3 regions of the Streptomyces sp. NPDC050211 genome follow, and region 1 is predicted to be linked to each of the others. Evidence: riboswitches for the same ligand, from Rfam matches in the RefSeq annotation. Region 1 holds a riboswitch; each other region holds the start of a gene.
The links. A riboswitch is a leader RNA that binds a small molecule or an ion and turns the genes downstream of it on or off. The one in region 1 is predicted to bind thiamine pyrophosphate.

Region 2: another riboswitch for thiamine pyrophosphate. It lies ahead of AB0I98_RS29050 (thiamine ABC transporter substrate-binding protein); the one in region 1 lies ahead of lanKC (class III lanthionine synthetase LanKC).
Region 3: another riboswitch for thiamine pyrophosphate. It lies ahead of thiC (phosphomethylpyrimidine synthase ThiC); the one in region 1 lies ahead of lanKC (class III lanthionine synthetase LanKC).

The regions. Positions count from the first base shown of each region.
Region 1 covers NZ_JBFALC010000025.1:67,225-69,483, forward strand. Annotated here, with positions in the region: gene lanKC (class III lanthionine synthetase LanKC) at 1-1,219, opposite strand, end outside; TPP riboswitch at 1,344-1,526, opposite strand; gene AB0I98_RS24315 (GYD domain-containing protein) at 1,648-1,968, shown strand; gene AB0I98_RS24320 (ferredoxin) at 2,046-2,259, opposite strand, start outside.
Region 2 covers NZ_JBFALC010000034.1:19,952-22,210, reverse strand. Annotated here, with positions in the region: gene AB0I98_RS29055 (iron ABC transporter permease) at 1-78, opposite strand, end outside; gene AB0I98_RS29050 (thiamine ABC transporter substrate-binding protein) at 129-1,205, opposite strand; TPP riboswitch at 1,203-1,321, opposite strand; gene rlmN (23S rRNA (adenine(2503)-C(2))-methyltransferase RlmN) at 1,371-2,259, opposite strand, start outside.
Region 3 covers NZ_JBFALC010000013.1:40,213-42,471, reverse strand. Annotated here, with positions in the region: gene AB0I98_RS16345 (YibE/F family protein) at 1-597, opposite strand, end outside; TPP riboswitch at 669-858, shown strand; gene thiC (phosphomethylpyrimidine synthase ThiC) at 851-2,259, shown strand, end outside.

The DNA of each region.
Region 1 (2,259 bases):
TGGTCTGGCCGTGGTGTTCGCCGACGGGCGTGGCGGCCTCGAAGTCGAGCAGGCGGACGGTCCGGTCGTCCGGCGCGAGCATGATGTTGAGGGGGTGCAGGTCGTTGAAGACCAGTCCGCGGTCGTGCACGGCGGCCACGGCGGTCTCGGTGGCGCGGTGCACCGCTAACGCCCAGCGGGTGTACGCGGCGACGGCGTCCGGGTCCGGTTCGGGCTGGAGCAGCGGATGGCGTTGCACGATCGCGGAGTTGAGGGTGCCGCCCGTCAGGAAGTCCATCACGAGGAAGCGGTGGTCGCCGAGGGTGAACCAGTCCCGTACTCCGGGTGCGACCCCCAGCCCGGTGAGCCGCTCCAGGGCCGCCTTCTCCCGTTCCAGGCGGGTCACGGCATCCGCTCCGTCCACGGTGAGTCCCGCGTACGGCCGGGCCTCCTTCAGTACGACCTGCTCGCCGGTCCGCACATCGGTGCCGGCGTAGACCCCGCCCCCGTTGGAGAAGTGCAGCGCCCGTTCGATGCGGTACGGCAGGTCGCGGGTGGTGGTGGCGTTCCGCGCGTCGAGGTGCGGGCGCAGGAACTCCGGGAGCGTCACCCACGCGGGGGGCCGGAAGGCGGGGTCCCGGCGGTCGGGGACCAGTCGGCCGTCCGGGTCCTCGACGGCGGGGACGACGACGCCGTTCTCGTCGACGCAGTGGCGTTCGGTGAAGCCGCCGTAGCGCACGTACAGCGGGCCCTCGTTCCAGCGCAGATCGCTGAGGATGGCGGGTCCGGGCTCGCCGGACAGCAGGTCGCCCAACTCCTTGAGAATCCGGTGGAGTTCGGTCTCGTCCGCCGGGTAGAGGGTGGCGAACTTGCCGCTGTCACCGCGGCTGGCGTACTTGGAGTTGCGCAGGAGCAGCGGCTGGGCGCCGGGCACGAGCTTGAAGGGGATGCCGCGCGGTACGCAGTAGTCCCACAGTCTGGCGGCGGTCTTCTCGGCGTTGTCGAGGCAGGCCGAGACGTGGATCTTCCAGCCCTGGCCCGGGAGCCCGGGGCACGGCGTGCCGTGCTCGTCGACCGGGGCGAGCTGAAGCCAGTCACCGGAGGTGAAGCTCCGCCAGCCTTCCGGGACCGGCCGCAGCGCGGCCTCAAACAGGGAGGCGGCGCCGACGGCGGACAGACGGTCCGGTGTCTCGTAGAAGATCCGGTCGGCGAGACAGTAGATCTCGTAGCGCCTGTCCATCGGCCCTCCTCGGGGGCGGCGTGGGTTCGAGAGTTCCACGCCGCCCGGCGAGGCGGACAGTCGCACATGTCATGAATCCGACATGCGAAATGCACGGGTCCCGGGCATACGAATGGCACACGAATGACCTACGAGACGGGTTCCCTTCGCCGGCATTACCCGGATCAGGTAACTGGGGGTCGCCTTCCGGTCGTCCCACTACTACGACCTTCCGGCCTCTCAGCCCGACCGTCGACGTCGGCAACGGCGGAGACTCACGCCTTCCGCCAGAGTCGGCTACTTCGGTTGGACTCCCTCACTCGTCCCGTAGGCCTACTACTAGGATAAAACGCCCAAGCCTCTACGGAACCCCCTGAATGGAAATTTTCCGAATATGGAACGAAGGTGATTACTGAGACACGAGTGAACACGACTGAAAGGCCCAGCAGATGCCGAAGTACCTCATCAAGGTCAGGTTGACCGTCGACGGGCTGAAGGGCCTGCTCAACGAGGGCGCAGCCGCGCGCCGCCAGGTCGTCGAGCGCATGGTCCAGGGACTCGGGGGCCGGCTCGAGTCGCAGTACTGGGCCTTCGGGGACGACGACGTCTACGTCACGGTGGAACTCCCGGACAACACCTCGGCGGCGGCCATCGGCCTGGTCACGTCGGCGGCGGGCGGCGTCCGCACGAGCACGGTCGTCCTCCTCTCCCCCGAAGAGATCGACGAGGCGATCCGACGGAACGTGGAGTACCGGGCCCCGGGCGCCTGACTCACCCCGGGTAGCGGGATGAGCGGCCCGGACCGCCGCCGCAGCCCTCGAGCGCGACGGCAGCCACGACAGCCGCGCTAATCCTCCGGCGGGAACACCGGCTCCCCGCTCCCCAGCAGCGTGATCATGATCGCCTCCACCGGGCAGCTCTCCGCCGCCTCCAGGATCTGTTCGTTGGCGTCCGTCTCGGGGTCGACGGGGTGGGACTGCCGTCCGGTGTCGAGGCGGAAGCCGTCCGGGGCGTGGTGGAGGCACTGGGCGGAGCCGATGCAGATGGAGCGGTCGACCTCG
Region 2 (2,259 bases), on a different contig from region 1:
GACATGGAGTCCGCGCGCGAGGATCGCGGCGACGGGGTAGGCGAAGAAGACCGCGAAGAACGCGACGGGCACGGCCATGAGCCCGAGCCGCGTCGCGTACTTCCTGCGGACGGAGGCTACTTCGGGGGCTACTTCAGTACGAGCGAGGTCCATGACTTGACCCAGTCGTCACGGTTGTCGGCGATCTTCGCCGGGTCCATGGTCTCGGGATCCTCGGCCTGCGGACCGTACTTGGTGAACTCCTCGGGCACCTGGGCGCCTTCACGCACCGGGTAGACGAACATGTTCAGCGGCATGTCGTCCTGGAACGTCTTGGTGAGCATGAAGTCGAGGAGTGCCTTGCCGCCCTCGGTGTTCCCCGCGTTGCTCAGCAGCCCCGCGTACTCGACCTGCCGGAAGCAGGTGCCGGTCGCGACGCCGGTCGGCGCGGTGGCCGGCTTCGGGTCGGCGTAGATGACCTCGGCGGGCGGCGAGGAGGCGTACGAGACGACGAGCGGCCGGTCGGCCTTGGCCTTCTTGCCGCCCGCGGAACCGGAGAACTCCTCGTTGTAGGCCTGCTCCCAGCCGTCGACGACCTTCACGCCGTTGGCCTTCAGCTTCTTCCAGTAGTCCTGCCAGCCGTCGTCGCCGTACTTGGCGGCGGTCCCGAGGAGGAAGCCCAGTCCCGGTGAGGAGGTGGACGCGTTCTCGGTGACGAGGAGGTTCTTGTAGGCCGGCTTGATCAGGTCGTCGAAGGAGGTGGGCGGGGTCAGCTTGTGCTTGCTGAAGTACGCCTTGTCGTAGTTGACGCAGATGTCGCCGGTGTCGACGGGCGTGACGCGGTGCTCGTCCTCGTCGACCCGGTACTCGGGCTTGATCTGGTCGGCGCCCTTCGCCTCGTACGACTGGAAGAGGTCGTTGTCGAGGGCCCGCGAGAGCAGGGTGTTGTCGACGCCGAAGAAGACGTCGCCCTGCGGGTTGTCCTTGGTCAGGATCGCCTTGTTGACGGCCTGCCCGGCGTCGCCGTCCTCCAGGACCTTGACCTGGTACCCGGACTTCTTCTCAAACTCGGCGATGACGCTCTTGGAGACGGCCCAGGAGTCGTGGCTGACGAGCGTGACGGTCTTGGAGTCGCCGCCGGCGGAGTCGGACGACGATCCGCACGCGGACAGCGTGACGAGGCCCAGCCCGACGGCCACGGCTATGTACTTGTTCGTGGTTCTCATGAGTGAAGACCGAACTTCCTACCCAGAATGACCTGGGCGAGGTTCAGAGGGTCTGCGGCCCGCCGGAACTATGGCTGCCGCACTCTCAGCGCTGTGGCGCTCCCCTGTCGGAAAATGAATTGGATATGAAGTTGTACCGACGTCGATGTACCGACGTCGATCAGACTACCTCTCGGTGGCCGCGAGCTGACCACACGCCCCGTCGATCTCCTGACCACGGGTATCCCGGACCGTCACCGGCACACCATGCGCGGCGATCGCCTCGACGAACGCCTTCTCGTCCTCCGGACGGGAGGCCGTCCACTTCGAGCCCGGCGTCGGGTTCAGCGGGATCAGATTCACATGCACCGGCCTGCCCTTGAGCAGCCGTCCGAGCCGGTCACCGCGCCAGGCCTGGTCGTTGATGTCCCGGATCAGCGCGTACTCGATGGACAGCCGGCGCCCGGACCGGGCCGCGTACTCCCATCCGGCCTCGAGCACCTCGCGCACCTTCCACCGGGTGTTGACCGGTACGAGGGTGTCGCGCAGCTCGTCGTCCGGCGCGTGCAGCGAGATCGCGAGCCGGCACTTGAAGCCCTCGTCGGCGAACCGGTGGATGGCCGGGACGAGCCCGACGGTGGAGACGGTGATCCCGCGCTGCGAGAGCCCGAGCCCGTCGGGTTCGGGGTCGGTGAGCGCGCGAATGGCACCCACGACCCGCTTGTAGTTGGCGAGCGGCTCGCCCATGCCCATGAAGACGATGTTGGACAGCCGCGCGGGCCCTCCGGGAATCTCGCCGTCCCTGAGCGCCCGCATCCCGTCCACGATCTGGTGCACGATCTCGGCGGTGGACAGATTCCGGTCGAGGCCTGCCTGCCCGGTGGCGCAGAACGGACAGTTCATACCGCAGCCCGCCTGCGAGCTGATGCACATCGTCACCCGGTCCGGATACCGCATGAGCACCGACTCGACCAGCGTCCCGTCGAACAGCCGCCACAGCGTCTTGCGCGTGGTGTCCTGGTCCGTCGACAGATGCCGTACGACCGTCATCAGCTCCGGAAGCAGCGCCTCCTGC
Region 3 (2,259 bases), on a different contig from region 1:
CGTGTCGACCCGGATCGTCGCCTTCTTGCAGGTGCCGTTCGCCTGCTGCTGCGCCGAGGAACCCTCCGCGGTGGAGGTGTCACCGGTCGGGGTCTCACCCGAGGCGTTGACGTCCTTGCAGCTGACCTCGTCCACCTTGGTGACTGTGGCCTGCTGCGTCTGCCGGTCGAAGCCGACCCCGGTGCGCTCGTGCGGCGGCGCTCCGCCGGGCCACAACACTGCGAGCCCTACGACCACGGCCGCGGCGAACGGGATGAGGATCGCCGCGATGATCTTGCGCAGATGCTGGGAGACGGGCGCCGCGGGACCGTGACTGTGCGAGTGGCCATGTCCGCCACCACCGCCGCCCCCGGGTCCGTGTCCGCCCCCGCCGCCGTGATCGTGGCCGCCACCGGCCCCCGAACTCTGGCCGGGTCCGGCGTCGGAGGCGGGCCCGTGCTCATGCCAGTCGCCGGATCTGGTTCCGGCTCCAGTCTCGCGACCGCCGCCGGAAACAGGCCCGCTTCCACGGCTGTTGCCGTTCGCGGGGCCGCTTCCGGAGCCGGGGCCGCGGGGCGGCTCGGGCGGTGGGTACGGGGACTGATGCGTCGTGGTCACCGCCCGATCATCGCAAGAACGGCCGGGGCCCACTGTTCAGCGCGCCCGAATTGACGCTAGCGTGTAGGCACCTTTGTACACGCGGGAGCTCGGAGCACCGGGCTGAGAGGGCGCTGACCTCCGTCTTCGCAATGTTTCACGTGGAACGTCATCGGATTCGAGTGATGTTCCCCATGAAACGGCGGCAGACGGAAACCGCTGCGTCGACCGCTGAACCTGTTACCGGGTAATGCCGGCGTAGGGAGTAGGTCTCATGACCATCAAGGACACACGCACGCCTGCCTCCACGCAGAACGCGACGGACGGTCCGTCGCCGACTCCGACCAGCGAGGAGGCCGGGAAGTCCATCGGCTGGCACAAGGCGTACATCGAGGGCTCACGCCCTGATCTGCGCGTGCCGGTCCGCCAGGTGCACCTCACCAACGGGCAGTCGGTCACGCTGTACGACACCTCCGGCCCGTACACCGATCCGCTCGTCGACACCGACGTCCGCCGGGGGCTCGCCCCGCTGCGAGAGAACTGGATCGTCGCCCGCGGCGACACCGAGGAGTACGCGGGCCGTCCCGTCCGCCCCGAGGACGACGGCATCAAGCACACCTCGCCGCGCGGCGGCCTGCGCAACCTCGACGCGGTCTTCCCCGGACGGCCACGCCAGCCGCGCCGCAGCCGCGACGACAAGGCCGTCACCCAGCTCGCCTACGCGCGCCGGGGCGAGATCACGCCCGAAATGGAGTTCGTGGCCGTCCGGGAGGAGGTTTCGCCCGAAGTGGTCCGTGAGGAGATCGCGGCGGGCCGGGCCGTGCTGCCCGCGAACGTCAACCACCCGGAGATCGAGCCGATGATCATCGGCAAGCGGTTCCTGGTGAAGGTCAACGCCAACATCGGCAACTCCGCGGTCACTTCCTCCATCGAGGAGGAGGTCGAGAAGATGACCTGGGCGACCCGCTGGGGCGCCGACACGGTCATGGACCTGTCCACCGGCCGCAATATCCACACGACCCGTGAGTGGGTGCTGCGCAACTCCCCCGTCCCCATCGGCACGGTCCCCCTCTACCAGGCCCTGGAAAAGGTCGACGGCCGCGCCGAGGAGCTGACCTGGGAGATCTACAAGGACACGGTCATCGAACAGGCCGAACAGGGCGTGGACTACATGACCGTCCACGCGGGCGTTCGCCTGCCGTTCGTACCGCTCACCGCCAACCGCAAGACCGGCATCGTCTCGCGCGGCGGCTCGATCATGGCGGCGTGGTGCCTGGCGCACCACAAGGAATCGTTCCTCTACGAGAACTTCGAGGAACTCTGCGAGATCCTCGCCGCCTACGACGTCACGTACTCGCTCGGCGACGGTCTGCGGCCCGGCTCCATCGCGGACGCCAATGACGAGGCGCAGTTCGCGGAACTCCGAACTCTCGGGGAACTCAACCAGATCGCGAAGCGTTTCAACGTACAGACCATGATCGAGGGCCCGGGACATGTCCCGATGCACAAGATCAAGGAGAACATCGACCTTCAGCAGGAGATCTGCGATGAAGCTCCGTTCTATACGCTCGGCCCGCTGACGACGGACGTCGCGCCGGCGTACGACCACATCACTTCCGGCATCGGTGCCGCGATGATCGCCTGGTGGGGCACGGCCATGCTCTGCTATGTCACGCCCAAGGA